DNA from 4 places in the Azospira sp. I09 genome. Region 4 is predicted to be linked to each of the others. Evidence: riboswitches for the same ligand, from Rfam matches in the RefSeq annotation. Region 4 holds a riboswitch; each other region holds the start of a gene.

Region 1 (7,712 bases), 1.5 Mb from region 4:
TAACAGTTACGCAAATTTCCATACCCGCCCGTATGTCGCGGCGCAAAAACAAAAAAGGGCCCGCAGGCCCTTTCCATATGCATCAAGGTCGGCAAGCCGCCATCTACATGACGCCATGCAACATCTTGGCTGCCAGCAGCACCAGCACGCCGGCGAAAATCCGCTTCAGGGTCGCCACCGGCAGGCGATGGGCCAGACGCGCCCCCACCGGGGCCGCCACCACGCTGCCCGCCATCACCCACAGCAGGGCCGGCAGATAGACGTAACCAACGCTCCAGGCCGGCAGGCCGGCCTCGCCCCAGCCGTTCCAGATGTAGCCCAGGGTGCCGAAGAAGGCGATGGGCAGGCCGAGGGCCGCCGAAGTGCCGATGGCGTTGCGCACCGGCACGTTACACCAGGCCAGATAAGGAACCGTCAGGGAGCCGCCGCCGATGGCCACCAGGGAAGAGAGGGCGCCGATGACCCCGCCCGCCAGCCCCAGGCCGGCCGGGCCGGGCAGTTCCCGGTGGGGCTTCGGCTTGAAGTTCAACGCCATCTGCAACGCCACGCAGGAAATGAAGCAGGCAAAGAACAGGGCCAGGCCCTGGGTGGAAATGCGGGCGGCGAGCTGGGTGCCCAGCACGGTCCCCACCAGCACCCCCGGAGTGAAAGAGCGCAGCGTGTCCCACATCACGGCGCCATGCTGGTGGTGGGTGCGCAGGCTGGAAATGGCGGTGAAGATGATGGTAGCCATGGAGGTGCCGAGGGCCAGATGCAGCATCTGCTCCGGCGGGAACTGCTGGCCGGCGAAGATCATGACCAGCAGGGGCACCATCACGGCGCCGCCGCCGATGCCCAGGAGGCCGGCCATGAAACCGGCGAAGAGGCCCAGACTCACATAGGCCAGCCACCAGAAATCAAAAAACATCGTTCAGCTCCATCAACTTGCGGGTAATGAATTGCCACTCTTCCGCCGTCACCGGGGTGATGGACAGGCGGCTGCCCTTTTGCAGCACTCCCATGGCCGCCAGGGCCGGATGGCACCGCAGCTCGGTCAGGGCCACGAAGCGCCCGCGGGCGACGAAGGCCACATCCACGTTGAGCCAGCGGGGCTGCCCGGGCGAGGATTTGGCATCGAAATAGGGACTGGCCGGATCGAACTGGGTGGCATCGGCGTAGGCGGCGGACGCCACCTGACCCAGGCCGGCGATGCCCGGCACGGCACAGCCGGAATGGTAGAAGAGCACGCCGTCGCCCAGCTTCATGGCATCGCGCATGAAATTGCGGGCCTGGTAGTTGCGCACGCCGAACCAGGGCACCCGGCCGAGACGGGCCAGGTCGTCGATGGACACTTCGTCCGGCTCGGATTTCATCAGCCAGTAAGCCATGGGCGAACAGGGGAAAAGAGGGGCCACAAAAGGAAACAGCGCGGTGGATTGCTCGCACCGCGCTGCTGTATTAGGCCCCCGCCTGTGCCGTTAGGCCGGCATCCTGAACCTGAGTTCAGAGTGGTCGCTTGCCGTCCGCATCAGGTGCACCCGACGAAGGGCGCTCACAACAGCGGATGAGTGGTTCGCGGCCGATGCCAATTAGCATTGGTTCAAGGAATATATGGCCTTGACGAACACCGCAGGGGACAATCGGCGGAAACTTTTTCTGGTGCGGCCAAGAAGGCTTCAGAACAAGGGTTCCTGGCCTTGGAGGGCCGCGTCCAACTGTGTTTCCATGGCTCCGATTCTACGCTGAAAGTCAGAGCCGTCAACGGGGGTTTCAGGATTTTCTGCGGGGCTCTCCGCCTTCCCGGCGGAAAGCAGTTCGTGGGCGATATTCAGGGCCGCCATGACCGCCACGCGCTCGGCGGCAGCAGTCTTACTCTTGGCTGCGATGTCCTGCATCTTGCGGTCCACATAGGCGACGGCAGCCAGCAGCGCTTCCTGTTCGCCGGGCGGACAGGCCACCCGGTATTCGCGGCCGAGGATGGCCACGTCGATGAAATTGCCGCTCATGCCTTGCCCTCCTCCGGCAACTGCTCGGCCAGCGCCTCGAGGCGGACACGGGCCGCCTCCATGCGCTCGACCAGACGCAGGCGCTCGTCTTCCGCGCTGGCCAGTCGGGCGCGCAGTTCCTGGTTCTCGGCCCGCAGGCTGTGGCAGAGGTTGACCACCTGCGCCACCTTGCCCTCGAGGGCATCCAATTGCTTAGTCATAGGCGCGAACTATAGAGGCCAAAAACACGCAAGGTCAAGGACTAAGACCATATTTTGAATGTGTTTTATGCCGAAGCGCCCAGGCGCCGGCCTCGCCATACAGGCAGGTATGGAGTACCATCCGCCCCCGTTGTTCCACCAGGGACAACGCTCCGCGTCAGGTGCCGCGGGAGGAGTCCTCCTCCGCGGTTAAACGGGAAACAGGTGCGCGCCGCCAGCAGCGGCGCAATGCCTGTGCTGCCCCCGCAACGGTAAGGAAGTGCGGGTCCATCACGATGCCACTGGGTCACCCCCGGGAAGGCGATGGATCAAGACTTCCGAGCCCGGATACCGGCCTGAACGGAATACCGAGTGAGCCGGATCGGCCCGACCACCATCAGCTCACTTCCTTCGCCACCTTCCGGCATTGCGGGGACGCTCGCCGGATACGAGGAGTCTCACCTCATGAAACCATGCATTTCCCTTTCTGCAGCCTCCCTCGGCCTGCTGTTCACCGCCCACACCCACGCCCAAAGCACGGAACTGGAAACCATTAAGGTAACAGCAACCCGCGTTGCTTATGCTGAGGCAGACGCCGCCTACGCTGCCGAAATACACACCCGGCCGATGATTGACCGCTCCGGGGCCCAAACCCTTTTCGACTACCTAGCCCAGCATAGCTCGGTAAATGTTGCCCCCAGCTTTGGCAACCGTTTTACCCCCATGCTCGACATGCGCGGCTACGGCAGCGAGAACGGCTACCAGAATATTGCCGTCAGCCTCGACGGACAGCGCCTGAACAATATCGACATGGTGCCCCAACTGCTGGGCGCCATTCCCTTATCCGCCATCGACCGTATTGAAATCACCAAAGGGAGCGGTTCCGTTCTCAACGGGGATGGCGCCATGGCAGGTACGATCCAGATTCATACCCGCCCCTATTCAGGTATCTCTATCGGCGCCTATACCGGTACCGACGGCGCGCTAGGGCTGAACACTGCTGCTGGCACGCAAGGCGAGAACTACAGCATTTCCGCCAGCGCCGACCACAGCAAGCATGGCGGATATAGTCAGGCGGATATCAGCGGCCATAAGGATTCCTCCGAAATGCGCAATGAACGAGCTGCGCTGAAGGTACGTCCTCTGCGTGATCTATGGCTGAACGTCGATGTCTCCAGTACCTACATCGACACTCGCTACCCCAACGCACTATCCCAAGCCCAGTTTGATGCAGACCCTTCACAAGCCGGTGCCACCAGATATACACATCAGCAATTCACTACCGACCAATGGCGCCTGGGCGGCGAGTGGAGCCTGAACGACAGCACCAAACTCACCTACGCTCATCGCCGGGAAGACAAGCACTCAGAGTTCGTCGGCACCTTCAAGGCAGACTACGACATCGAAGGCAACGATCTGGCCGTGGTCCACACCGGCGACACCTTTGACCTTACAGCAGGCTTCCAGAGTACGGACGGCAATCGTATCCAGGCATTTGATCAAACCAAGAAAAACAGCCGTGCCTACTATGTTCAGGGCGTCTATCGCCTCGGCGACACCACTCTGTCAGCAGGGACGCGCAGAGAAAGCGTTCGCTATGAGCATCTACCCGCTGGCGGCGCTCAATTGTCCCGAGAGCGGGACCTGGATGCCTGGGATCTGGGCATCAACCAGCGGCTAGATAGCCGCTATTCCGTTTTCGCCAACCTTAACCAAGCCTTTCAGGCGCCGGATGTTGACAGATTCTTCGTTGGGGGCACCTTCAACGCCTTCATAAACCCGGCCAAAGCGAAAACCTTGACGCTGGGGCTCAATCGAATGGCACCGGGAAACCGCTTCAAGCTTGCTGTTTTCCGAAGCAATCTGGACAACGAAATTTATTACTACAACACCGGAAACTGGCTGACCAGCTTCAACACCAACATCGACAAATCCCACAAGTACGGCCTGGAAGTCCAGCAGTTCTGGCAAGCCACGCCTCAATTGTCGCTGAACGCCAACTACGCCTATACCCGCTCAATCATCGATAGAGAAAGCCAGGGCAATGGCGCCTTCGATGGCAAGGAACTTCCCGGTGTCCCCCATCACAACCTCGCCCTATCCGGAACCTATGCCTTCACCCAGCGCTCGGAACTGACCCTAAGCCAGAACTGGCGCAGTGACAGCTACGCCATCGGGGATTTCGCCAATAACCGCAGTCAGCGCCAGGCTGCTTACAATCTGACCAACCTCACTTACCGCTACCGCCTGCAAGGCTGGGAACTGTTCGCCACGGTCCAGAATCTCTTCGACCACAAGAACGGCATCTGGACCAGAGACAACGGCATCTATCCGATCAACTTCTCTCGCAGCGCACTGGTCGGTTTCAAGGCCACTTTCTAAAGACCAACCATGCCCTCCCGCCGTCGTGCCCTGATCGTCATTGCCCTGCTGGTGCTGCTGGCCGGGGTGAGCCTGGTCGTGGCCCTGGCGGTGGGCAGCATCAGCATTCCCCCCGGCGTCGTCCTGCAGGGGCTGCTCGGGGACGCCGAGGCGCCGGGCTACGCGGTGGTGCATAACCTGCGCCTGCCCCGGGCCCTGGCCGCCTTTGCCTGCGGCGGGCTGCTGGCGGTGGCCGGCTGCCTGATGCAGGTGCTGCTGCGCAATCCCCTGGCCGATCCCTATGTGCTGGGCATCTCCGGCGGCGCCGGGGTCGGCGCCCTGGTGGCCATCCTGCTCGGGCTGTCCGCCTTCGGCATCAACGGCCTCGCCTTCAGCGGCGCCCTGGCCGCCACTTTCCTGGTCTTCGGCCTGGCCCACGGCGACGGCTCGTGGACCCAGACCCGCCTACTTCTCACCGGGGTCATCGTCGCCGCCGGCTGCGGCGCCCTGGTGGCCCTGATGCTGTCCCTGGCGCCGGAGCACAAGCTGCACGGCATGCTCTACTGGCTGATGGGCGACCTCTCCCAGGCCACCGATGCCCGGCCGCCCCTGCTGGCCCTGGCGGCGGCCCTGCTGCTGGCCCTACCCTTTGCCCGGGAACTTAATCTGCTAGCCCGGGGCCTGGCCACGGCCCAGGCCCTCGGCGTGGCCGTGGTGCGCCTGCGCCGGCTGGTCTATGTGGTGGCTTCCCTGGCCACCGCCACCGCCGTCACCACCGCCGGCTCCATCGGCTTCGTCGGTCTGGTGGTGCCCCATCTGGTGCGCCTGGCGGTGGGCAACGACCAGCGCCTGCTGCTGCCCGCCTCGGCGCTGGCCGGCGGCGCCCTGCTGGCCCTGGCCGACACCCTGGCCCGCACCGTGGCGGCGCCCCAGCAGCTGCCGGTGGGGGTGCTGACCGCCCTCATTGGTGTGCCCGTGTTCCTCTTCCTCCTCACCCGGGCGCCGCGATGACTGCCTTGCTGCAAGCCAGCCGACTCACCGTGCGCATCGGCGACCGGGAGGTCTGCCGCGACCTGGAACTGCAACTGCAGCCGGGGGAACGGCTGGCCATCCTGGGACGCAACGGGGCCGGCAAGTCCACCCTGCTGTCCACCCTGGCCGGCCTGCGTCCGGCCCAGGGCGGCGAGGTGCGCCTGCAGGGGCGCAGCTATGGGGAACTGGGGCCCCGGGCGGCGGCCCGGCAACGGGGCTGGATGGCCCAGACCCAGGCCGACGCCTTCGCCTCCAGCGTGCTGGAGACGGCCCTGGCCGGGCGCCATCCCCACCTGGGCCGCTGGGACTGGGAATCGGGCGCCGATGCGGAACTGGCCCGGGCCGCCCTGGCCCGGGTGGGGCTGGCCGGCATGGAACAGCGGGAGACGCCTTCCCTCTCCGGCGGCGAGCGCCAGCGCCTGGCCATCGCCACCCTGCTGACCCAGGCGCCGGACCTCTACCTGCTGGACGAGCCCCTGGCCCACCTGGACCTCTCCCACCAGATCACCGCCCTGGAACTGTTCGCCGGCCTGGCCCGGGAGCGGGGCGCCGGCGTGGTGATGGTGCTGCACGACCCGGGCCTGGCCGCCCGCTACTGCGACCGGGCCCTGCTGCTGCAGGGCGACGGCACCTGGGAGAGCGGCCCGGTGGCCGAGATCCTCACCGCTGCCCACCTTAGCCGCCTCTACGGCCATCCCCTGCGGGAGGTGGAGGACGGAGGCAGCCGCTGGTTCATCCCCTGCTGATTCCCGCTTCTTTTCCCTTTTTCCCCGATTCCCGGAGTTCCCCATGAGCGACGAGCGCAACCAACGCCACAACAGCCGCATGGCCCGCAAGAAGGAAGTGGTCGACGCCAAGATCGCCCAGGCCAGCCAGGAGCGCGGCGTCCTGCTGGTGCATACCGGTAACGGCAAGGGCAAGAGTTCCGCCGCCTTCGGCGTCCTCGCCCGGGCCCTGGGCCACGGCCACAGCGCCGCCGTCATCCAGCTGGTGAAGAGCCGCTCCGACACCGGCGAGGAAGGCTTTTTCCGGCAGCAGCCCCGGGTGCACTGGCACGTCATGGGTGAAGGCTTCACCTGGGAAACCCAGGACCGGGAGAAGGACCTGCGCGCCGCCCGGGCCGCCTGGGAGCAGGCCTGTGTCTACCTCGCCGACCCGGCCATCGACCTGGTGATCCTGGACGAGCTGACCTACGCCTTCAAGTACGGCTGGCTGGAACTGGATGCGGTGTTGGCCGCCTTCGCCGCCCGCCCGCCGCACCAGCACGTCATCGTCACCGGCCGCGCCGCGCCGGAGGCCCTGGTGGCCGCCGCCGACACCGTTACCGAAATGGGCATGGTCAAGCACGCTTTCCAGGCCGGCGTCGCCGCCATGCCCGGGATCGAGTTCTGAAGGGCCGCCGGCCTGACCGGCAATAGACACGGGCATCCTGGCGACGGCATGCCGCCGATGCCCGTCCCGCCTGCCTCCCAGGCCATCCCCCCAAAATCTCCACCGAGCCGCCGCCCATGACTTCCCTCGCCTGCCCCGCCCTCCTCGTCGCCGCCCCCGCCTCCGGCCAGGGCAAGACCACCGTGGTCGCCGCCCTGGCCCGGCTCCACGCGCGCCAGGGGCGCCGGGTCAAGGTCTTCAAGTGCGGCCCGGACTTCCTCGATCCCCAGATCCACCAGGTGGCCAGCGGCCAGCCCTGCGACAACATCGACTTCCGCATGGGCGGCGAGGCCGACGCCCGCTGGCGCCTGGCCCGGGCCGCGGCGGAGAACGACCTGATCCTGGTGGAAGGGGTGATGGGCCTCAACGACGGCGAACCCTCCGCCGCCGCCCTGGCCCGCCTGCTGGGCCTGCCCATCCTGCTGGTGCTGGACGCCTCCGCCATGGCCGGCAGTTTCGGCGCCGTCGCCTTCGGCCTCAAGCACTACCGGGAGGAACAGGGCGGTGGCGCCCCCATCGGCGCGGTGCTGGCCAACCGGGTCGGCAGCGCCTACCACGCCCAACTGTGCCGCGACACCCTGGATGAAGCCGACATCGCCTGGTACGGCCACCTGTCCCGGGACAACGACGCCGCCATGCCGGAGCGCCACCTGGGCCTGCTCCCCGCCGCCGAGATCGAGGACCTGAAACAGCGCCTGGACGCCATGGCCGACGCCCTCGCCGC
Region 2 (7,712 bases), 1.0 Mb from region 4:
TCCCAGTCCCGGGCGCCGAGGGCCGGGCTGGCGATGATCATGGCCTGGGCGGCGATCTTTTCCGCCTGGCACTTTTTCTTGATGTCCGCGATGGTGCCGCGCACGATCTTCTCCTCCCCGGGCCAGGAGGCCTTCTGCACCACCAGGATGGGTGCATCCTCGGGCCAGCCGGCGGCCAGCAGGGCGCGCTGCACCTCGTGCAGCAGGGTGATGGAAAGGAAGATGCAGAGGGTGGAACGGTGGGCCGCCAGGGCCTCCAGTTCCTCCCCCGGGGGCATGGGGGTGCGGCCGGCGACCCGGGTGAGGATCACCGTCTGGGTCACTTCCGGCAGGGTCAGGGTCTCGCCCGCCGCGGCGGCTGAGGCCAGGGCCGAGGAGACGCCTGGCACCACGGCCCAGGGCACGCCCACCTCGTCCAGGGGCCGGGTCATTTCCACCAGGGCGCCGTAGAGGCCCGGGTCGCCGGTCTGCAGTCGCACCACGGTCTGGTGGCGGCGGCTGGCCTGGAGCAGCCAGTAGGTCATTTCCTCCAGGGTCATGTCCTTGGAGTCCCGGATCTCGCAGCCCGGCGGGGCGTAGAGGGTGGCAGCCTGGTCCACCAGGGAGCCGGCGAAGAGGATGGCGCCGGCCTGTTCCAGCAGGCGGCGGCCTTTGACGGTGATGAGGTCCGGGTCGCCGGGGCCGGCGCCGACGAACCAGATCTTGCCGAGGGTGGCTGGGGTCATGGCATGTTCCTTCTCAGCAGTCTTCTTGTTGCAGCTGGGCCAGGAGGGCGCTGCAGCTGTGGATGGGGGTGTCGCCGCGGAGCAGGCCGCGCTGCCGCAGCTGCCGTTCCAGGCCGATCACCGAGGGCAGGCGCAGGCCGATGGCGGCCAGCTCGGCCTCGTGCCCGGCCAGGGCCGGGGCGTCGAAGCTGGCGCAGCAGCGGCCGGCGGCCATGAGGTGGATGCGGTCGGCCCAGCGGTAGGCGAAGTGGATGTCGTGGGTGGCCAGGAGGATGGTCATGCCCCGGCGGTGCAGGCCGTCCAGCACCGCCAGCAGTTCCTCCTGCATGGCCTGGTCGAGGCCGGCCATGGGTTCGTCCAGCACCAGGAGCTCCGGCTCCATGGCCAGGACGCCGGCGATGCAGACCCGCTTCTTCTGGCCGAAGCTCAGGTTCTGCACCGGCTTGTGGGCCAGGTCGTCCATGCCCACGGCCTGCAGGGCGGCTTCCACCCGGGCGGCGACGGTGGCATCACTCAGGCCCAGGTTGAGGGGGCCGAAGGAGACGTCCTCCCGCACGCTGGCGGAGAAAAGCTGCCGGTCCGGATTCTGGAAGACCAGGCCCACCTTGCTGCGCAGGGCGCGCAGGCCGGTCCGGCCGTAGTCCACCGGCGCGCCGGCGTAGTGCACCCGGCCGGCGGCGGGGCGCAGCAGGCCGTTGCAGTGCTGGAAGAGGGTGGTCTTGCCCGAGCCGTTGGCGCCGATGAGGGCGTTGCGGCTGCCCCGGGAAACGCCCAGGGAACAGCCGGCCAGGCCCGCGCTGCCGTCCGGGTAGCGGTAGTGCACGTCCTCCAGCTGCAGCAGGGGCACGCTCACCGGCCGCTCCAGGCGAGCAGCACCAGGGCCAGGGCGGCCACGCCGGCCAGGCCGGCATCGCGCCGGGCGTGGGGGTGGCGGCTGCCGAGGAAGCGCAGGGGACCGTCGTTGTTGCGGGCCAGGGCCGCCAGGTGCAGGGCGTGGGAACGCTGCCACACCTGCAGGGTGAGGTGGGCGGCCATCTGCCCCAGGCTGCGCAGCAGGCGGCTGCGGTCCAGGTGGCCGAGGCGGGCGGCCTGGGCGGCGCGCATGTCCTGCAGGGCGGCGGCGAAGACGAACAGGGTGCGGTAGCACAGCACCATGATGTCCAGCAGCACCTCGGGGGTGCGCAGGCGGCACAGCAGGGCGATGAGGTCGCTCAGGGGCGTGGTCAGCACCAGGAACAGCAGGGCCGCCAGGGCGCCCAGGGAGCGGGTCGCCACCACGGCGGCCTGGTGGGTGCCGGCGGCGGTGGCCTGCAGGCCGCCCCCATCCACGGAGATGGCCAGGGAGAGGGCGCTGATGGCGAGGAAGAAGAGGGCCGGGGCCGCCACCCGCAGATAGAGCAGGGGCGATACCCGGGCGCCGCCGATGGTCACGGCCGCCAGCAGGGCGGCCACGCCGAGCCCGGCGGCCGGGGTGGCGGCGGCGACGAAGGCGGCCGTCACCCCGCCCAGGGCGAAGAGGCCCTTGGCCTGGGGCGCCACGCCGCGCCAGCGGTTGGCGTAGGCCGACTGCTCGATCAGCACGCCGGCCCTTCCTGGTCCTTGTCTTCGCACCGGGCTGCCGCTTCACCGCGTCGTTGTTCCCGGCGCAGCTTTTCCCGGGTGCGGGCGCAGCCCAGGTAATAGCCGATGAAGCCGGCGCCGAGGGCCGCCTGCAGGGCGAAGAGAAGGGAGGCGATCTCGCCGCTGGCCGGCTCCAGCAGGGGCTGGAACCAGGGCTGGTAGTCCGGGGCGATGCGGGTGATGAGGGCCTGGGCCTCGCCGTCGGCGCCGCCGAAGATTTCCGCCGGCTGGCCGTCCGGCCCCAGGGGCCGTTCCACCAGCCACAGGGGCAGGGCCGCCAGCAGCACCACGGCGATGAGCAGCAGCAGGTTCTGGTGGCGCTTCATGCCCGCACCTCCGGCGCCGGGGCCACGCCCAGGTCCTGCAGTTCCTGCGGGTTGAAGCGGGCCAGGGCGTTGCAGATGACCACGGTGAGCAGGCCCTCGCTGATGGCCAGGGGAATCTGGGTGAGGGCGAAGATGCCGGCGAACTTGAGGAAGGAGGCGCCAAAGCCGCCCACCGGATCGGGGAAGGCCCAGGCCAGTTGCACCGAGGTGGTGACGTAGGTGAGCAGGTCCGCCAGGCTGGCGGCGAGGAACACGCTCACCGCCAGGGATGCCTTGAGGCGGCGGGCCAGGGCGAAGATGCCGTAGGCGGCGAAGGGTCCCACCACGGCCATGGAGAAGATGTTTGCGCCCAGGGTGGTGAGGCCGCCGTGGGCCAGCAGCAGGGCCTGGAACAGCAGCACCACGGCGCCGATGGGGGCCATGGCGGCAGGACCGAAGAGCACGGCGCCCAGGCCGGTGCCGGTGGGGTGGGAACAGCTGCCGGTGACCGAGGGCAGCTTCAGGGCCGAGAGGACGAAGGTGAAGGCGGCGGCCACTCCCAGCAGCATGCGCTGCTCGGGATTTTCGCGGATGCGGCGGTTCACGGAACGGATGCCCCAGGCGACGAAGGGGGCGGCGGCGACGCTCCAGCCCACGGCGTGTTCGATGGGCAGGAAGCCTTCCATGATGTGCATGAGTCTCTCCCTCGGCGAGCATGACGGTGGCGCACCAGGCGGGGGAGTTGTGGCAGGTCGGATAAAGGGCCGCGGCGGATGGAACAGCGAGGAGGCGGCAAATCACCAGAACCGTTCCCGTCACCCCGGGGAATGGTGCAACTTGTGATGTCAGGCCGGTCTTCTGGCTTGCCTTCATCCTTCCCTGCCGGCCTTCCCGTGATGAACCACAGTGGCGTGAGGCAGCGTCGTCTGGCTTACAGCAGCGGGGGCTGCGCCGGACTGTCCTGGGTGGTCCCTGGAGTCACCGGCTTCCCGTTTCACCGTCCCCGCAGAGCGCGAGGCACGGCACCTGAATCGGGGCGGATGATAGCCCACTCCCCCCGGGCTGGGCAATCCGCCGCGCCAGGCGCGGCGTTTGGCGAATCGGTCGGGGCGGGTTAGACTGGCCCCGCTTCGGTTCCCCCCTCCAGGGGATGAAAAGGGAATCCGGTGCGAGACAGGGCGGCGACGCCCCGACTCCAGTCCGGAACTGCCCCCGCAACTGTAGGCGGCGAGCGTTGCGCTCCACTCTTTGCCACTGGCGATACTGCCGGGAAGGCTGGCGCAACGTGACGACCCGCAAGTCAGGAGACCTGCCGCGGCATTACTTCATATCAATCCTAGTTGGGGCGGGGTGTCCCCTGAGGAAGGTAAATGCGCGCATTCCCTGACTGTCATCGTTGTCCGCTCTCGGCTGCCTGCCGCTCCGAGCCGCTTTGCCGCGGCCCGGGGTGTTCGCCCTTCTCCGATGCTCCCGCTCCGCTTCATCCAAGGAGTTGCGCATGCGCATGGAAGCAATGGAAATCGGCGCCGTCGTGGGGACGGCCGCCCAGCCCGTAGAAGCCAATCCCGCCCCCACTTCGTCCACTTCGCCGCGGCAGCAGCAGGCCACCCTCATGGTGGACGTGGTCTTCCCCGAACAGGTGAACCATCACGGCACCCTCTTCGGCGGTTCCGCCATGGCCATGATGGACAAGCTGGCCTTCCTGGTGGCCACCCGGGAGACCCGCCGGCCCATGGTCACCGCCAGCAGCGGCCGCATCGACTTCCGCAAGCCCATTCCCCAGGGGCGCCTGGTGGAACTGTCCGGCCGGGTGGTGCAGCGGGGCCGGCGCTCGGTGCAGGTGGAGGTGGCCCTGGCGGCGGAGGACCTGGCCACCGGGCTGCGGGAGACCAGCGCCACCGCCCACTTCACCCTGGTGGCGGTGGACGGTCCAGGGGCGCCGCTGCAGGAGGACGACGAGAGCTTCGCCCAGCTGCCCGGCATCGGCCCGGTGACGGCCATGGTGGAGATGGTCTTTCCCGGCCACACCAACCACCACGGCAGCCTCTTCGGCGGCCAGGCCCTGGCCTGGCTGGGTAAGGCGGCCATGGTGGCGGCCAGCCGCCAGGCCCGCATGCCTGTGGTGATGGCCGCTTCCGAGCGCATCGACTTCCACGCGCCGGTGCTGGAAGGGGAGATCGCCGACCTGGCGGCCCGGGTGGTGGCCATCGGCAACAGTTCCATGACGGTGGAAGTGCTGCTGCACGCAGAGGCCCTGCTCACCGGCCAGCGCCGCCTGTGCACCCGGGGCCGCTTCATCATGGTGGCGGTGGGCTACGACGGCCGCCCGGTGCCCGTGCCCCAGCCCCTGGGGCGGCGTCTGGCTTAGGCTCCGGCCTTCGCCCGCCCCGGCCGGGGCGGGCGTTCCCGGTTTCCGGCGCGGAACGGCAGGCGGCAGGCTGCCCGGCCGGGCAGCGGCCCCCACCGCGGTGTGACATAGTCGAGCCAATTCAGCGGTGGCGGGCCGTTATACTGCCGACAGAAAAAGATGGGCCGGAGCCCGTGCCGTGATCGGCATGGCGCCTTCCGCAACCCAGGCTGCCCGGGCATCGGCAGCGACGATCCCTCCAACCTGCCTAGTCCCCATGTCCCTCAAGACAGCCTTGGCCCTGTGCGCCGCCTGCCTTTCCCTGAGTCCGCTGCCCGGCGTCGCCTCCGAGCCGGCGCCCATTGTCTTCACCGCTGCCGAGCAGGCCTACCTGGACAGGGTGCGGTCGGTGAAGATGTGCGTCGATCCGGACTGGGAGCCCTTCGAGCGCATCAACGAGCAGGGGCGGCACGAGGGCATCGGCGCCGACCTGGTGCAGCTGGTGGCCCAGCGGGTAGGTCTGCGCATCGAGCTGCTGCCGGTGCGGACCTGGGACGAAAGCCTGGCCGCCGCCAAGGCCGGGCGCTGCCAGCTCATGAGCTTCCTCAACCAGAGTCCGGAACGGGACCGCTGGCTGAATTTCACCTCACCCATCTTCACCGACCCCAACATCATCGTCACCCGGGAGGAGCACGCCTTCGTCGGCGACCTCCTCGGCCTCAGCGGCGAGAGCGTGGCCCTGCCCCGGGGCACCATGGTGGAGGAGCGCATCCGCAAGGACTTCCCCAACCTGCGGGTGATCCTCACCGGCAGCGAGCCGGAGGCCGTCTCCCTGGTTTCCGAGCGCAAGGCCGACCTGACGGTGCGCTCCCTCATCGTCGCCGCCTACGCCATCCGCAAGGAAGGCCTGTTCAACCTCAAGATCGCCGGCCAGATTCCCGCCTACACCAACCAGCTGCGCATCGGCGTGGTCAAGGACGAACCCCTGCTGCGGGACATCCTGGACAAGGGCGTGCGTACCGTGACGCCCCAGGAGCGGGAGGCCATCGCCAACCGGCACGTGGCCATCAAGGTGGAGCAGCACACCGACTACAGCCTGCTGTGGAAGAGCCTGGCCGTGGCCGCCTTTGTCCTGGCCGTGGTCATCTACTCCAACCGCAAGCTGAGCGCCCTCAACCGGGAGCTGGAGCGACTTTCCGTCACCGACAAGCTGACCGGCCTGTTCAACCGCATGAAGCTGGACGAGGTGCTGGAAAGCGAAATCCAGCGCTCCCAGCGTTTCGGCCAGCCCTTCAGCCTGATCCTGCTGGACCTGGACCACTTCAAGCTGGTGAACGACTGCCACGGCCACCAGGCGGGGGACCAGGTGCTGCTGGAAGTGGCCCGGCTGCTGCAGCGCCACACCCGGGAGACGGATCTGGCAGGCCGCTGGGGCGGCGAGGAATTCATGGTGGTCTGCCCCCACACGGACGAGGCGGGGGCCCGGGTGCTGGCCGAGGACCTGCGCCGGGTGTTCGAGCTCAACGAGTTTCCGGTGGTGCGGCAGAAGACCGCCAGCTTCGGGGTCGCCACCTACCGCCCCGACGACCAGGCCAAGGACATCGTGGCCCGGGCCGATGCCGCCCTTTACCGGGCCAAGGACCTGGGCCGCAACCGGGTGGAATGGCAATAGGCGCGGGCGTCGGGCGCTGCCTTCGCCTGCTGGGCCTGGCCTGCCTCCTGGGCACCTCGGTCCAGAGCCGGGCCGGGGACGATGGGGCGGAGGCCCTGGCGGGCACCACCTTCTTCGGCTACGGCAAGGCCATGTACGTCTTCGACGACAAGAAGGGCGGCCGGCCGAACCAGAACACCGCCGGCTTCGGCGGCAAGCTGGGCCTGGAGAGCGGCGACTACCGGGGCTGGCGCCTGCGGGCCGCCTGGTACACCACCCAGGACCTGGGTCTGGCCCGGGACAATCCGCGCCAGACCGACGCCTACATGTTCGGCCTGGACAAGCGCCCCTATTCCCTGTGGGGCGAGGCCCAGCTCATCTACAGCCGGGGCCGCAGCCGCCTGACCCTGGGGCGCCAGGAAATCCAGTCGCCCCTCATCAACAGCTACGAATACCGCATCATCCCCAACCTGTTCGACGCCTACGTGCTGAGCAGCCGGGAGCTGCCCGGCACCACCCTGACCCTGGGCTACGTCGGCCAGATGTCGGGTCTGGACGGCCTGGTGAGCTTTTCCGATTTCCGCAGCATGTCCCAGCAGACCTACACCTCCCTGCTGGTGGACGGCCAGGGCCGGCCGGATGCGCGCAACGGCGAGACCCTGGACCCCTCCACCGTGGTCGGCCACCGGGGCGTGTGGATGACGGGGGTGGCCTACGAGGCGGAGCACAAGCTGCAGCTGTGGCACTACTACGGCCGCGACACCCTGCAGACCGTCTATGCCGACGGCCGCTTCAAGCAGCCCCTGGGCCGGAGCTTTACCGCCCTCATCGACGGCCAGGCCTACCGGGTGTCGGAGGTGGGGGCCTTCCGCGACTATCTGGCCCGTCACGGCCTCAACGCCAGCTACGGCCTGGCGGGCCTCAAGGGCACCCTGGCCCATGCCCCCAGCGGCCTCAGCCTGGCCCTGATGGCCAACCGCTTCGGCGGCGACCAGCGCACCGTGACGGCCTACGGCAACTGGGGCGGCTATCCGGAATTCGTGCTGATGCCCTATCTCTACGCC
Region 3 (7,712 bases), 1.0 Mb from region 4:
TGCCCCATGAGCTACTACCAACACCACGCCTTCATCTGCTGCAACCAGCGCCCCGACGGCGAAACCTGCTGCAACGCCCTGGGGGCCAGCGAGCTGATGGCCTACGCCAAGGACAAGGTGGCCGCTGCCAAGCGCAACGGTCCCGGCCAGGTGCGCATCAACAAGGCCGGCTGCCTGGGCCGCTGCGACAACGGCCCGGTGATGGTGATCTACCCGGAAGAGACCTGGTACACCTTCCTCGACAGGTCCGACATCGACGAGATCGTGGAGGAACACCTGCTCCACGGCCGCATCGTCGAGCGCCTGAAGATCTGACCATGCGCGTCGAACCCGAACTGCTGCTGCTCGACGGTCCTGCCGGCAAGATCGAGGTGATCCTGGAGAACCCGGGGGCGCCCAAGGGCATCGCCCTCATCGGCCATCCCCATCCCCTCTTCGGCGGCGCCAACACCAACAAGGTGGCCCAGACCCTGGCCCGCACCCTGGTGCAACTGGGCTATGCCGCCCTGCGCCCCAACTTCCGCGGCGTCGGCCAGAGCGAAGGCAGCCACGACGAGGGCCAGGGCGAGAGCGATGACATGCTGGCGGTGCTGGAATATGCGAAGGAGCGCTTCGGCCACCTGCCCGTGGTGCTGGCCGGCTTCTCCTTCGGTGCCTACGTCCAGGCCAAGGTGGCTGCCCGCCTGGCCGAAGCCGGCCACCCGGCCCAGCGCCTGGTGCTGGTGGGCACCGCCTCCGGCCATGTGGAAGGCGCGCGCCAGTACAACACCAGCGCCGTGGCACCGGACACCATCGTCATCCACGGCTCCAAGGACGAAACGGTGCCTTTGGAAAACGTGCTGGCCTGGGCCGAGCCCATGGACCTGCCGGTGGTGGTGGTGGCGGGGGCGGACCATTTCTTCCACCGCCGCCTGCACGTCTTGAAAGACATCATCACCCGCGCCTGGAAACACTGACCAACCGATGCCGTGGCAGCCAGCAAGGACGGGCATCTCCGCCTTGCCCGGCCGGAGAACGGCATCCCTCCTGCCTTCCCGGGCAGGGCTCAAACAGAAATGGATAGGGCTCCTGTGCAACCTCTGATCGTCGAATCCCTGGTCAAGCGCTACGGCGATTTCACCGCCGTGGACGGCGTCTCCTTTGCCGTCGAGCCGGGCACCTGCTTCGGCCTGCTCGGGCCCAACGGCGCCGGCAAGACCACCACCCTGCGCTGCTGCCTCGGCCTCACGGCCCCGGAGTCCGGCGCGGTGCGGCTGAACGGCCTGCCCGTGCCGCAGGCGGCCAGGGAAGCCCGTCTGCGGACCGGCGTGGTGCCCCAGTTCGACAACCTGGACCCGGATTTCACGGTGGCCGAGAACCTGCTGGTGTACGGCCGCTACTTCGGCCTCAGCGACGCCACGGTGCTGGCCCGCATTCCCGAGCTGCTGGAATTCGCCGGCCTCGGCGGCAAGGAAAAGTCGCCCCTGAAAAGCCTCTCCGGCGGCATGAAGCGGCGCCTGACCCTGGCCCGGGCGTTGGTCAACGACCCGGACATCGTCTTCCTCGACGAACCCACCACCGGCCTCGATCCCCAGGCCCGGCACCTCATCTGGGAACGCCTCAAGGCCCTCACCGCCCGGGGCAAGACCCTCATCCTCACCACCCACTTCATGGACGAGGCGGAGCGCCTCTGCCACCAGCTGGCGGTGCTCGACCACGGCCGCCTGATCACCCAGGGCAGCCCCCGGGAGCTGATCGCCAGCCACATTGAGCCCCAGGTGGTGGAGGTTTACGGCGAAAACGCCCCGGCCTGGGCCGAGGGTCACGGCCATCTGGCGGATCGCTGCGAAATCTCCGGCGAGACGGCCTTCTTCTACTGCCGCGAACCGGCGTCCCTGCTGGAGGCCCTGACCGCCGCCCCGGGCCTGCACTACGTGCACCGGGCGGCCAACCTGGAAGACGTGTTCATCAAGCTCACCGGCCGCGAACTGCGGGACTGAGGGCCGCCTCCGGCCCCGGGAATTCCCGGGGGCTATGCAAAGCCGGGCTTCACGCTACAATCTCCCCACCCATGACCCGGGCATCGACCCGGGCGCCGGCAGCGGCCCAGGGCCAGCCCGCTGCCTGTTGTTCCCCATAAGGCCCGACCACCACCGCACGACCTCCCGTATTCCGACTGGCAGGGGCCCTCACGCCCACCGCCGGCGCCATCCTAGGAGGAGTGCCATGCACGACGACAACCAGGGCCTGGTGGAGGCCTTCATCCCCTTCATGCGCAGCGTCGCCCAGTGCGAAAAGCAGCTGGAGAACCTCAATTTCACCTGGGGCATGATCGAGGCCACGGCCAAGATGAACTGCCCGGCCGAGGCCAAGACCATCCTGCCGACCATGGGTGCTACCCGGGAAGGCTTCGGCCGCCTGGAGCGGCAGCTGATCGAGAACCTGGTGCAGGAGAACATCCGCAAGGTGGTGCTGGAGATCGGCTCCAAGGCCCAGGTGGCGGTGGACATCCTGATCCGCAACCTCTACGAGCGCACCGCCGACGTGGGCTTCCTGGCCACGGACGAGGACATCCGGGACTTCATCCGCCAGCGCAAGGAGGCGCCGGACCAGGAGACCCTGGAAGGGGAGAAGGCCCGCATCCTGCGCCGCCTGCAGGAGTACCGGGACAAATACACGGTGTACGACGAAATCCTGGTGCTGGACCTCAATGGCCGGGTCATCGCCCACCTGGACGGCGCCAGCCCCGTGCTCTTCTCCCAGGACCCCCTGCTGCAACAGACCCTGCACACCGACGGCTATGTGGAGACCTTCCGCGCCAGCGACCTGCGCCCCGGTCTGGAGCGGGCCCTCATCTACTCCCAGCGTATCGACGACGGCGGCAGCGGCGAGCCCCTGGGGGTGCTGTGCCTGTGCTTCCGCTTCGCCGACGAGACGGAGAGCATTTTCCGCAACCTGCGTCGCCGGGAGGACCGTTCGGTGATGCTGCTGCTGGACGCCCAGGGCACGGTGATCGCCTCCAGCGATGCCGACCACGTGCCCCTGGGCCGCCGCCTGGAGCAGGTGCGGGATGCGGATTACCGCATCGTCGATTGGGGCGGCCGCGAATACCTGGCCAGGACCTGCCCCACCCGGGGCTACCAGGGCTACGTCGGGCCCGGCTGGGTGGGCCATGTCATGGTGCCGGTCAGCTCCGCCTTCCGCGCCGGCCTGGGCCAGGCCGCCGAGAGCCTGCCGGCGGAGGTGCTGGAGGGCGTGCTGGCCCACGCCGACACCTTCTGCCCGGCCCTGGCCGACATCGCCCGGGGCGCCGAGGGCATCAACCTCTCCCTGCGCCGGGTGGTGTGGAACGGCCAGATCATGGCTGCCGACAAGCGGGGCGACCTGCTCAAGCTCAAATCCGTGCTGCAGCAGATTTCCGAGACCGGCGACCGCACCAGCGACCTCTTCGCCCGCTCCATCGCCGACCTCTACCAGACCGCCATCTCCTCCAGCCTGCAGGACGTGCAGTTCATCTCCCGCCTGATGATCGACATCATGGACCGCAACCTCTACGAGCGGGCCAACGACTGCCGCTGGTGGGCCCTCACCTCGGCCCTGCGCCGCAGCATGGCCGCCGGCCGTCCCGGCGAGGCGGAGGCCCAGGCCATGGCCGGCATCCTGGAATACATCAACAGCCTGTACACCGTCTATTCCCGGCTCTTCGTGTACGACCTTTCCGGCACCATCGTCGCCGCTTCCAACCTGCACGGCGACAGCCTCAACCTGGTGGGCAAGAAGGTGGATGCGGGCTGGGTCCAGTCCGTCTTCTACCTGCCCAGCACCCAGCACTACTGCGTCTCCCCCTTCGAGAAGAGCTGGCTCTACGGCGGCCGCCCCACCTACGTCTACAACGCCGCCATCCGCCATCCCGACGATCCGGCCAAGGTGGTGGGGGGCATCGGCATCGTCTTCGACGCAGCGCCCCAGTTCGCCGCCATGCTGGCCGATTCCCTGCCGCCCCAGGCCGGGGCCTTCGCCGTCTTCGCCGAGCGCAGCGGCCGCATCATTGCCTCCTCCGACGAACGCTTCCCGGCGGAAAGCCTGCTGGAGGTGGAAAAACTGGATAAGAGCCTCTTCTCCGCCGCCAACGGCGAGGGCCGCTCCCGGGTGGTGCAGCTGGCCGGGCGCACCTGGATCGTCGGCAGCACCGCCTCCTTCGGCTACCGGGAATTCAAGAATAGCGGCGACTACAGCAACGACGTGGTGGCCCTGGTGTTCGTTCCCGTCGGCGACGGCAGTGCCGCCGCGGCCCCCCGGGAGCGGCGCCCGGCGGTGCTGGAAGGCAGCTACGGCGACCTGCACGCCCGGGGCGGGCAGAGCGTGGAGCTGGCCACCTTCGTCGTCGGCGACAAGGTGTACGGCCTGCCGGCGGCCGAAGTGCTGGAGGCGGTGGACCCGGCCCGGCTTTCCCCCATGAGCGGCTCCCGCCGCTATCTTTGCGGCGTCATCAGCTTCCAGGGCGGTGGCGGCGACAGCGGCACCCTGGTGCCGGTGGTGGATATGCGCTTCCTCCTCAACTACCCGGCCAAGGAGGTGGACAACCACAGCCAGATCGTCGTGGTGCGGGTGCGGGACGGCCTCATGGGGCTGCTGGTGGACGATCTCTATGCCGTGCCCGAATTCGACGCCGAGCGCCTGGAGCCGATCCCGGAGATGATCCGCCAGGACGCCGGCTACGTGCAGGCCATCATCAAGCCGCGCCAGCCGGACAGGGAAAAAATCCTCCAGGTGCTGGACCCGGAGCGCATCTGCGGCGCTGCCCAGAGAAAGCCGGAGTCCGCCGCGGGCGGCGAGGCACCGCGCCCGGCGGCGCCCCTGCGGGCCATCGGCGGGCCCGGAGGCGGGCGCTGAAGGGGGCAGGGCAAGGGGGCAGGGAAAGGAGGCAGGGAAAGGAGGCAGGCGCCGGGCTGCCGGGCAAAAATCCGACCTCGGACAGAGGCGCTTTACCTGGATCAAATCCGGCTGCCGTCGGCCTTGACCCTCCCCGGGCCGGCGGCCAGAATCCGCCCCCATTCGGCTTCCGCTTTCGGAACACGGTGCAACTCCGTGGCGGGCCCGCCGCTGTAATCGGGGACGGTCGTTCCACGGCGTGGTGCAGTTTTTCCACGCCACCCACTGCCGCAGAAAATGCGGCGGGAAGGGGGAACCCAGTAGCAGGACCGGTCGATCCGTAAGCCAGAAGACGGGCGGAAGTCGTGGAGTTCCAGGCAAAGGGCTCCGGCGGCATGTTTCTTTCGAGACAGGCCGCCGGAGCCCTTTTGCTTTTTTTCATACCTTCGCGGGAGGACCCCATGAAAGCCACCACTCAAGTTACCAGCCAAGCCACCACTGCCCAGCAGGCTGCCACCCTGCCCACCCAGGCAGCCGCCCCGGCCCCGGTCATCGCCAGCCGCAAGTCCTGCAACCCGGACGGCATCGGCCTCTCCCACTACGTCCTGATGGACCGGAAGGCGGCCAAGTGAACGGTCCGGCTCCCCATCTGCGCCGGCTGCAGCCCTACGACATCGGCCATGAGCGCTACGTGGCCCTGCTGCACCCGGAAACCGCCTTCTGGTCCCTGGTGGACAAGGACCGGGTGGAGGCGGAATTGTGCGGCAGCGAGCTGGCCGAGCGCTTCCAGGCCCAGGCGGCAAGGTTCGCCCAGGAAATCCACGCTCTGCGCTTCGAGCTGAAGCCCTCCGGCGTCTATGTGAACCCGACGGAACGCTGCAACCTGGACTGCACCTACTGCTACATCCCCGACACCCTGCGCCGCCACGGCAGCGACATGCCGGCGGAACGGCTGCTGGGGGCCCTGCAGCGGCTGAAGGAATACTTCGCCACGGTGATGGACGGCGGCGAGGGGGCGCGCAAGCCCCGCCTCATCTTCCACGGCGCCGAACCCCTGATGAACCGGGAGGCCCTGTTCGCCGCCATCGACCTGTTCCAGGACGACTTCGCCTTCGGTGTGCAGACCAACGGCACCCTGCTCACCGATGCCGCCGCCGACTTCCTCATGCAGCGCAACGTCAGCATCGGCCTTTCCCTGGACGGTCCCACCGCCCCCATCACCAACGCCACCCGCCACACCTGGGCCGGCCAGGGGGTGCACCAGCATGTGCTGCGGGCCATGGAGCGGCTCCAGGGCTACGGCTCCTGGAGCGTCATCACCACCTGCACCACGGAGAACCTGGCCCACCTGACGGACATGGTGGAGCTGTTCCATCGCCACCAGGTGCCCACCTGCATGCTCAACGCGGTGCGCTGCACCCTTTCCGGCGCCCGGGGGGTCAAGCCGGCGGACGGGGATTTCGCCCGGGCCTTCATCGCCGCCCTGGAACGGACCCACGAGCTGTACCGGGAGACCGGGCGCAAGCTGGTGGTGGCCAATTTCGCCAACATCCTGCTGGCTATCCTGGCGCCCACGGCGCGACGCCTGATGTGCGACATCTCCCCCTGCGGCGGCGGCCGGGCCTTCTTCGCCCTGGCGGCAGACGGTGGCCTCTTTCCCTGCAGCGAGTTCATCGGCCTGCCGGCCTTCGAGGGCGGCAACCTGTTTACCGACGGCGTGGCGGCAGCCCTGGAATCGCCGGCCTTCAAGACGGTGACGCAGCGGGACGTGGACCAGTTCGAGCCCTGCGCCTCCTGCCCCATCCGCCACTTCTGCGGCAGCCCCTGCCCGGCGGAGGCCAACGAGATGAACGGTGGCATGGAGAAGACCGGCGCCTTCTGCCAGTTCTACGAGGAGCAGGTGCGCTACGCCCTGCGCCTGATCGCCGACGGCAAGTCCGACGACTTTCTCTGGGACGGCTGGGACCAAGGCACGGAGACGGTTTTCAGCGCCTGCTGAGGCCCGTTCGAGGCCCGTTTGCCCCCGGTCGGCGGCCCCGCCCCGACCGGGGTGCTTACCTTCCGGGCGCCAAGGCCGGATAATGGCGCCATGAATGCCGCCACTTCCTCCGCTTCCCTCTACGCGCCGCCCCGCCTTTCCGCCCGCTGGTTTCCCGTGTGGCAACGCAACTTCCTGGTCTGGCGCAAGCTGGCCCTGCCTTCCATCCTGGGCAACCTGGCCGATCCCCTGATCTACATGCTGGGCCTGGGTTACGGCCTGGGCAGCATGCTGCCGGAGGTGGCCGGCACCTCCTACGTGGCCTTCCTGGCCGCCGGCACGGTGTGCGCCAGCACCATGAATGCCGCCACCTTCGAAGCCCTCTATTCGGCCTTCTCCCGCATGCACGTGCAGAAGACCTGGGAGGCCATGCTCAACGCCCCCCTGGAGCTGGAGGACGTGATGCTGGGCGAGCTGATCTGGGCCGCCACCAAGAGCCTCCTTTCCGGCTGCGCCATCCTCACGGTGATATTCGTCCTCGGCCTCTCCCATTCGCCCCTGGCCCTGGGAGTGCTGCCGGTGATCCTGCTCACCGGCCTGGCCTTTGCCGCCCTGGGCCTGATCGTCAATGCCCTGGCGCCCTCCTACGATTTCTTCATGTACTACTTCACCCTCTTCATCACCCCCACCATGCTGCTTTCCGGCGTCTTCTTCCCCCGGGAACAGCTGCCGGTCCTGGTCCAGGGGCTGACCGAGGCGCTGCCCCTGACCCACGCCGTGCAACTGGTGCGGCCCCTGCTGCAGGGCCAGGTGCCGGCCAATGTCCTGCTGCACGTGGCGGTGCTGCTGGCCATCACTGCCGTCGCCTTCCTCGTCGCCCTGG
Region 4 (7,712 bases):
CGGGAGTGGATGGCCGCCTTGGCATCCTTCAGGGCCATCTTGAAGATGTCCACCGCCAGGGCCGCGCCGCCGGGGCGGTCGCCCCAGTAGCCCTGGCCGAAGAGATGGCCGACCCGGTTGAAGTACACGTCGGCCACCTGGCTTTCCTTATCCCAGGTGTTGGCGGCCTGGACCACGTTGTCCACCCCGGTGCCGTAGGCGCCGGAAGGTTCGGTGAACACCCGCACTGCCGCCAGGCGCGCCGCCTCGGCCGGGGCGATGCCACGCTGTTCCAGGGCCTGGCGGGTCTTGCCCACATTGGTGCGGATGGGGTTGTCGTCCTCCTCCAGGTCCTTCACCTTGGAGACGGCCTCGTCCACCAGCAGCATCAGGGTCGGCAGGGCGTCCCGGTAGAGGCCCGAGGGCACCACGGTGACGTCCACCCGGGGCCGGCCCAGGTCGCGGCGGGGAATGATCTCCAGGCCGCTGACCCGGCCCCGTTCGTCCCATTGGGGCTTCACTCCCAGCAGGGCGAGGATTTCCGCCTCGGTGACGCCCTCGTGGCGCATGGCCTCGGTGCTCCACAGATTGAACACCACCCGGTCCGGGTACTGGCCGTGGCGCTGCCGGTAGTCGGCGACGAACTTCTCGGCCAGGCTGCGGCCCTGTTCCCAGGTGCCCGGAGTGGGCAGGCGGGAGGGGTCGAAGCCGTAGAGGTTGCGTCCCGTGGGCAGGGAGTCCGGATTGCGGATCGGGTCGTTGCCCGGGCCGGCGGCCACGTAGCGCCCAGCCAGCCCCGCCTCCAGGGCGTCCAGCTCGGCCTTGCCGCTGGCTTCCATATTGGCCATCAGGGCTTCCAGGCGGCGCTGGTATTCGGCCGGGGCCAGCTTGCCGGCCAGGGCCAGGATGGCCTCGGCGGTGCTGCGCTGCATCTCCCTGGGCGGAGCGATGCCGAAGGTGTGCAGGCCGTAGGAGGCCTGGTGTTCGCTCACTTCCTTCAGGTAGTGCTCCAGTTCCTCCACCTCCTCGCCGTTGGCCAGGGTGTCCTTGCCGATGTCCTTGAGCACGCCCAGCTTGCGGCCCTGGGTGTTGATCTCGCCGAGGGCGGCTGCGGCGGCGGATTCGCTCTTCTGGGCTGCCACCACGTAGTCGTCGATGAGGCCCCGCAGCTTGACCAGTTCCAAGTTGAGGCTGGCCCTGTCGAAGGGGGGCGTCATGTGGGAGATGATGGTGGCCATGCCGCGCCGCTTGGCCTGCAGGGCCTCGCCGATGTCGTCCACGATGTAGGGGTAGAGCTGGGGCACGTCGCCCACCATGGCCTCCCCCGGATCGGCGGCGGTGAAGCCCACCTCCTTGCCGGAGAGCCATTCATGGGTGGCGTGGGTGCCCACATGCACCATGGCATGGGCCTGGTAGCCCTTCTGCAGCCACAGGTAGAAGGCCAGATACTGGTGGTGGGGCGGCAGGGCCACGTCGTGGTACATCTTCTTGAGGTCGCCCTCCCAGCCCCGGGAAGGCTGGGGCGCGAAGACCAGATTGCCGTAGCGCTGGGCGGGGAAAACGAAGTGGGGCTTGCCCTTGCCGTCCTTCCACAACATCACCCTGGAGTTTTCCGGCTCGCCCCAGGCCTGGACCATGGCGCGGCGCAGCTTTTCCGGCTGGCGGTCGAACCATTTGCGGTAGTCGCTCACCGGCAGCAGCATGGCGTGGCCGCTGCGCACCATTTTTTCCAGGGCACCGGGAGCCCAGTTGCCGATGTTGGTGCCGTGTTCCCGCAGGGCGTCGAACAGGGCTTCTTCCGTGGCCGGGCGGCCCTGGGCGTTGTAGCCGGCCTGCTCCAGGCGGGAGAGGATCTGCCACAGGGAGCGGGGCAGCACGTTGAGGTAGGAGGCGCCGATGTTCTCCTTGCCCGGCGGGTAGTTGTAGTAGATCACCGCCACCCGCTTGTTGGTGTTGAGCTCATAGCGCAGCTCCACCCACTTCTTCACCCGGTCCGCCAGGCGCTCGATGCGCTCGGGAATGGGGGCCTCCACCACGTATTCCAGGCCGGTGCGGGGATCGGTCAGACGCTCCTTGGAAGCCACCACGGTGGGAGCCACGGCGCCGGCGAATTCGGCTCCGGCGATCTGCCAGGCCCGCTCGTTGAGGCTCAGGCCCATGGGCGAATCCTCCCATTCCTGGCGGCTCTGGTTGAAGAGGGAGAGGGCATTGACCACGGGCACGTCCAGGGCCTGCATGAGCGGGATGGTTTTCTCCGGCACGTTGCCCATCTTCAGGGCCAGGCCCACCAGGGCCGCCACCCGGGCCTTGCCCCTGGGGTCGATGAAGTATTGCTTGACCGCATTTTCGGAAGGAAAGCCGAAGGCCGGGGCGACGTTGAAGCCGCGCCGCTCCAGGCTTTCCACCATGGCTTCGAGCAGGGCCGAGCGGCCGGCCTGGGCCGTGACCCGGTTGAAGACGATGCCCACCCAGACCCGCTCGGCGGCGCCGGGGCGCTGCCGCAGGTAGTCTGCCGCGTAGTCCTCGAAGCGGCTAAAGAGCTGGCCGCTGCGGGGATTCCACAGGGCCACGGCGGGGAAGGGGCGGGGCGGCGGGGCCGCCAGGGGCAGGCCGAATTCCCGGGCCAGGGCCAGGCGCAGCATGGCGGCGTAGTTGTCCACGCCGCCGGCCTGGGCGTAGGCCCGCAGTTCCTCGTTGCGGCTCAGGCCCGCATCCCGTTCACCTTCCTCGAAGGGCGAGCCGACGGCGTAGGCCTTGGCGCCGCGCCGGTTGATTTCGGCCACGGCGGGGGCAATCTGCTTCGCCAGGTCCCGGCCCATGTTGTAGATCAGGGCCAGGTCGGCCTTGGCCAGGGCTTCCAGGTCCGCCGGGCTGGGCTGGGAGGAGGAGGCGATGTGGAAGCGCACCTCTTTCAGGACCGGTTCCCGTTGCAGCTGCTGCACCGCATTGACCGCCGTCAGGGTGGCCGGGTCGCCGGGGAATAGCACCAATGACAGGGGTCGGGCCTGGGCGGCCAGGCCCAGGAGCAGCAGGGCCAGGCCCAGGAAGAGGTGCCGGAGGTGGAACAGGATCGGGCGCTTGCCCTCAGTCGGCCGGTACATAGACGATCCTCCCGTCGGGCAGCTTGTAGGCGGTGCCGAGGCGTTCGCCCCGGCCCGAGAGCTTCTGGTCGGTGACCTTGGCGGCTTTGATCTCGTTGCCCTTCTTGGTGATGATCTCCATCTCGCCGTTGGCGTTCTTCTTCACCATGGTCACTTCGGAACTGGGGTCCAGCAGGTCCATCATGTTGTAGGCCATGAACAGGGCGATCATCATGGAGACGATGAAGACGATGCTGGCGTCGAAGAGGTTGGCGACCCCGGCGATGGGGTCTTCCAGGGCCTCGCCGTCCAGGGAGAAGCGCCTACGCCGCTGCAGCAACCGCATCGTCGGCCTCCGTCTGCAGGTGGTGGGGGAGGGCCTGGCCGCTTTCCGCCAGGGTCAGTTCGGCGGCGTGGGCCATTTCCCGCACATCGGCCCGCACCCACCGTTCCCGGGAGAGGGCCAGCAGATAGGCGAGGACCCCGGCGCCCAGGCCGGCCACGGTGGCGGTGAAGGCGGTGACCATGCTGCCGGCCATCTTGGGGATGTTGCCTTCGGCCAGAGCGGCCAGGGAAATGCCCATGGGGATGAGGGTGCCCATGAGGCCCAGGGCCGGCCCCACCTTGATGACGAAGCGGATGCGGTCCAGGCGCCGCGACAGTTCCAGTTCCTCGGCCTGCAGCAGCCGTTCCACTTCGATCTCCAGGCGGCGCGGATAGCCCTTCAGGCGGTGCCGCAGCTGGCCCAGGCGCAGCTTGAAGCTTTCCACCTCCGGCAGATGGCCGCGGCGCCGCTGCCAGGCGTCGAACAGGGTGATGCCCAGTTGCAGGGGCACGTAGGCCACCAGCAGGGCGCAGCCGCCGATCACCGGCAGGTAGAGGGCGGTGGAGACTTGGTAGAGCAGTTGCTCGATGAGGGTGACGATTTCCATGATGGCTCCCAGGGTCAGAACGAGGCGCTCAGCTCGATGAAGGCATTGCGGCCGGGCATCTGGTAGTACTCGTAGTAGGTCTTGTCGAAGAGGTTGTTGATGCCGGCGCTGACCTTGAAATTCCTGTCGAACTGGTAGCTCAGCTTAAGGTTGGCCAGCCAGTACTTGCTGACGCCGCCGTAGACGTTCTTGATGACGTCGCTGTTGTCTTCCTTGCTGAACTGCTCGCCGGTGTAGGCGGCGGAGAGGTAGGCGCGCCATTGCTGCCACTGGGCGTCCAGGGCGAAGTAGGCGGTGTTTTTCGGCACATAGCGCAGGCGCTTGCCCTGCAGGCCGGTGCCGCTCTCGTCCCGGGTGATCTGGCTGTCGGTCCAGGTGTAGCTGGCGGAGGCCCGCAGCCAGGAGGCGAGGGGCATTTCCGCCGCCAGCTCCACGCCTTCCACCTCGGCCTGGCCGGCGTTGGTGGCCGTGGCGAAGAAGTCCACATTGGCCAGGCTGCCGCTGTAGGGGCTGAGCTTGCGGTAGATCATGTCCTGCAGCCGGGTGCGGTAATAGGTGGCCTTGGCCGAGCCCTGGCCGGCCAGGGCCGTCTCGATGCCCAGGTCCCAGGAGGTGGAGGTTTCCGGCTTCAGGTTGGGGTCGGCCACCAGCAGGCGGCGGCTGCTGATGCTGGGAGTGGCGTACATCTCGTAGTTGGAGGGGGCACGGAAGGCCTTGCCCAGGGAGCTGCGCACGCTGGTGCCCGGCGTCAGGCGGTAGACCGCCGCCACCTTGGGGGAGAAGGCGGATTCGGAGCGCTCCGGGATGTCCAGATTGCTTCGGGGCGTTCCGACGTATTTCTGCATGTTGCCCCGGCTGCTCCAGCGGTCGTGGCGGCCGCCCAGGTAGAGGGTGAGGTCGTCGCCGACGAAGATCTGGTCCTGCAGGAACAGGGAATTGGTGGTGCTTTCCCCGTCGGACTGTTCGTTGAGGGCGCCGGTGGTGCTGTCGGGATCGCGCCAGCTGGTGAGCTGGTATACCTTGCGCCGCAGGTGGCTGCGGCTGGAGGAGAGACCGACGATCAGGTACTGGTTGCTGCCCGCGGCAAAACCCAGCTGGGCCGAGGCGTCCAGGGTGGTGTTGGGAGTGCTGGTGCGGGTGCCCGGGCCGCCGTCGAAGGTGGCGCCGGTGCCGGAGCCGACGTAGAAGGCCTCCCGGTCGAAGTAGCCCACATTGGCCTTGAGGTCGTAGCCATTGCCCAGCTTGCCGTCGAAGCCGGCGAAGTAGCGGGTCTCCTGGCGGTAGTTGGGATTGCTGGAATTCCAGAAGCTCGATTCCTTGATGCTGCCCAGCTTGTCGCCGTTGATGGAGACATTGCTGGCGGGCAGGGCGAGGGGAGCGCCGTTCTTGCTCAGGTAGTTGTTGAAGCGCTCGAAGCCGATGCTGCTTTCGCTGCGGTTGAAGCCGGCGAAGAAGCGGGACTGGGCATCCAGGCTGTAATAGACCTTGGCATGCAGGTTGTTGGCGTGGGAGGAGATGGCGCCCTGGTCCCCCACCACATAGGCCTTCTTGCCATCCACCGTGGTGGTGGCCCGGCCACCCTGGACCGCGTTGGCGCCGGTGCCGGTGGTGCCCACCGGCAGCACCACCAGGTCGCTGCCGGCGAAACCGGCCATGTCCTCGTAGCCGAAGCCCAGGGTGGCGGCCAGGCCGTTGTCCCACTTGTTGCGGTAGCTGGCTTCCACCGCACTGCGCTCGCCGTCGCCGAAGCCCCGGCTGACCTTGACCCGGGTTTCCTGCTTGGTGGGCACCTTGGTGATGACATTGACCACGCCGCCCATGGCGTCGCTGCCGTAGAGAGCCGAGGCGGAGCCGGGCACCACCTCGATCTGCTCCACCTCGCCCATGGGAATGCCCATCAGGCTGGCCAGGCCGCCGGCGTTGCCGTCGGAGAGACTCATGCCGTCCACCATCATCTTCACCCGGCCGTCGGAGAGGCCGCGGAAGGAGACGATGGGGGCGGTGTTGATGCGGGTGCTGGTGCCCAGGCCGTTGCGCATGTAGAAGCTGGGCACCTTGGCGGTGAGGGCGTCGCCGATGCGCACGGCGCCCGAGGCGTCCAGCTTGTCGGCCGTCACGACGGTGACGGCAGCCGGGGCCTCCAGGGTGGTCTGCTCGATACGCGAGGCGGTCACCACCACGCTGCCCAGTTCCGTCTCGCCCTGCTCTCCGGCGGCCAGGGCGGCCTGGGAAAAGAGGGCGGCGATGGCGGCGGCCAGGAGACGCCGCGGTTGTTGGTTGTTGATGCTCCCCATGTTGCTGTATGACTCCAGTCGATGGCTACCGACCGGGCTTCGGGAAACGGGGGCACAAAGGATGAGGCGCGACCGCCGGCCCGAGGGCAGGCGGCAGAAACTCGGCTCAGAGGGAAAGGCCGGCGCTTCGATTCATGCTCCGCTCCGTCCGCAACCCCGCGGTCGGTGGCAGGTTCGTGCCGGCACCGTCCTTCATGGACGGCGGGCACGCAAAAATCAAAGGCCGGTCTCCGGGCTCGCCAGTCTTGATGTTCCGCCTTCCCAAGCCAGTCGCCGGCCCCGGTGAGGGGGCGACGGGCTGGCTCAGTGGCTGGCGCTCCGGGGAGGAGGGCCGTGGAACATCCGCACTGGCTTACCGTTGCGGGGGCAGCCGAAGCTTGGGGCCGTGATGGCCGTTACTTCGTTCCCGTTTCACCCGGCGGCTGCTGCCGCCGGACACCTTTGACTGCTAATGGCTCCCTGGGGAGCCGGGATCGCAACTGCAGGCGATCAGGAGCGCGATCATACCCCCAATCCCATCTATGACAAAAGTCTGTGTCCTGGGCTGCCCCATCCCCGCCAGGGGCCGGGGCAGCGTCCAGGGCACGACGCCGCTGGTTGCCGCCCGGCTCAGTCCCAGGCCAGAGCGCCGCCGGTCTGGTACTCGGTGACGCGGGTTTCGAAGAAGTTCTTTTCCTTGCGCATATTGGCCTGTTCGTCGAGCCAGGGCAGCACGTTCTCGGCGCCGGGGAAGGGCTCGGCCAGGCCCAGCTGGCGGGCGCGGCGGTTGGCGATGAAGCGGAACTGGTCCCGGTGCAGGTCGGCGTTGTAGCCCAGGATGGGCTCCCGCAGGATGTAGCCGGCGTAGGCCGACTCGGCGGCTTCCGCCTCTTCCCACAGGGCCTTGACCTGGACCGGGTCCAGGGTCAGGTTCTCTTCCTGCAGCAGCTGGCGCACCACCCGGATGCCGAAGGCGCAGTGCAGCACCTCGTCGCGCATGATGTACTGCAGCTGCTCGGCGGTGCCCTTCATCAGGCCCCGGCGCTGCAGGGCGAAGATGGGGGTGAAGCCGTTGTAGAACCAGCAGCCTTCGAAGATGCCGGCGAAGAAGAGGTAGGAGAGGGCGAATTCGTGCAGGTTGTCCCGGTCCGTCAGGTCGAAGTCGGAACGCATCACCCGCTCCAGGCGGCGGTTGGCCAGGGCGATCTTGCCGTGGATTTCCGGCACCACCCGGTAGCGGTTGTAGATTTCCTTCTGGTCCAGGCCCAGGCTTTCGATGCAGTGCTGGTAGGTCCAGGTGTGCAGGGCCTCTTCATAGACCTGGCGGGCCTGGTAGATCTGCAGCTCCGGCGCGCTCATCTTCTCCATCACCGCCAGGCCGATGTTGCGCATGGCCAGGATGTCGGAGGTGGTGAGGTAGGACAGCACGTTCTCGAAGACGTGGCGCT

What was found. A riboswitch is a leader RNA that binds a small molecule or an ion and turns the genes downstream of it on or off. The one in region 4 is predicted to bind cobalamin.
Region 1: linked by a shared signal. The riboswitch ahead of AZSP09_RS13750 (TonB-dependent receptor) and the one ahead of AZSP09_RS06675 (TonB-dependent receptor plug domain-containing protein) in region 4 are both predicted to bind cobalamin.
Region 2: linked by a shared signal. The riboswitch ahead of AZSP09_RS20205 (acyl-CoA thioesterase) and the one ahead of AZSP09_RS06675 (TonB-dependent receptor plug domain-containing protein) in region 4 are both predicted to bind cobalamin.
Region 3: linked by a shared signal. The riboswitch ahead of cbpA (modified peptide precursor CbpA) and the one ahead of AZSP09_RS06675 (TonB-dependent receptor plug domain-containing protein) in region 4 are both predicted to bind cobalamin.

Annotation. Positions count from the first base shown of each region.
Region 1 covers NZ_AP021844.1:2,937,015-2,944,726, reverse strand. Annotated here, with positions in the region: gene AZSP09_RS13775 (sulfite exporter TauE/SafE family protein) at 104-907, opposite strand; gene AZSP09_RS13770 (EVE domain-containing protein) at 897-1,352, opposite strand; RNA gene ssrS (6S RNA) at 1,439-1,618, opposite strand; gene AZSP09_RS13760 (cell division protein ZapA) at 1,656-1,985, opposite strand; gene AZSP09_RS13755 (hypothetical protein) at 1,982-2,185, opposite strand; cobalamin riboswitch at 2,328-2,538, shown strand; gene AZSP09_RS13750 (TonB-dependent receptor) at 2,537-4,546, shown strand; gene AZSP09_RS13745 (FecCD family ABC transporter permease) at 4,556-5,536, shown strand; gene AZSP09_RS13740 (ABC transporter ATP-binding protein) at 5,533-6,303, shown strand; gene cobO (cob(I)yrinic acid a,c-diamide adenosyltransferase) at 6,347-6,949, shown strand; gene AZSP09_RS13730 (cobyrinate a,c-diamide synthase) at 7,066-7,712, shown strand, end outside.
Region 2 covers NZ_AP021844.1:418,024-425,735, forward strand. Annotated here, with positions in the region: gene cobM (precorrin-4 C(11)-methyltransferase) at 1-725, opposite strand, end outside; gene AZSP09_RS01960 (energy-coupling factor ABC transporter ATP-binding protein) at 739-1,578, opposite strand; gene cbiQ (cobalt ECF transporter T component CbiQ) at 1,575-2,306, opposite strand; gene AZSP09_RS01970 (energy-coupling factor ABC transporter substrate-binding protein) at 2,300-2,671, opposite strand; gene AZSP09_RS01975 (energy-coupling factor ABC transporter permease) at 2,668-3,345, opposite strand; cobalamin riboswitch at 3,482-3,695, opposite strand; cobalamin riboswitch at 3,765-3,981, shown strand; gene AZSP09_RS20205 (acyl-CoA thioesterase) at 4,149-5,018, shown strand; gene AZSP09_RS01985 (diguanylate cyclase) at 5,275-6,669, shown strand; gene AZSP09_RS01990 (OprD family outer membrane porin) at 6,660-7,712, shown strand, end outside.
Region 3 covers NZ_AP021844.1:2,469,939-2,477,650, reverse strand. Annotated here, with positions in the region: gene AZSP09_RS11620 ((2Fe-2S) ferredoxin domain-containing protein) at 7-315, shown strand; gene AZSP09_RS11615 (alpha/beta hydrolase) at 318-956, shown strand; gene AZSP09_RS11610 (ATP-binding cassette domain-containing protein) at 1,071-1,979, shown strand; gene AZSP09_RS11605 (chemotaxis protein CheW) at 2,206-4,872, shown strand; cobalamin riboswitch at 5,026-5,226, shown strand; gene cbpA (modified peptide precursor CbpA) at 5,313-5,483, shown strand; gene cbpB (peptide-modifying radical SAM enzyme CbpB) at 5,480-6,850, shown strand; gene AZSP09_RS11590 (ABC transporter permease) at 6,941-7,712, shown strand, end outside.
Region 4 covers NZ_AP021844.1:1,435,946-1,443,657, reverse strand. Annotated here, with positions in the region: gene AZSP09_RS06690 (cobaltochelatase subunit CobN) at 1-3,080, opposite strand, end outside; gene AZSP09_RS06685 (DUF2149 domain-containing protein) at 3,064-3,405, opposite strand; gene AZSP09_RS06680 (MotA/TolQ/ExbB proton channel family protein) at 3,383-3,991, opposite strand; gene AZSP09_RS06675 (TonB-dependent receptor plug domain-containing protein) at 4,006-6,285, opposite strand; cobalamin riboswitch at 6,490-6,743, opposite strand; gene AZSP09_RS06670 (ribonucleotide-diphosphate reductase subunit beta) at 6,895-7,712, opposite strand, start outside.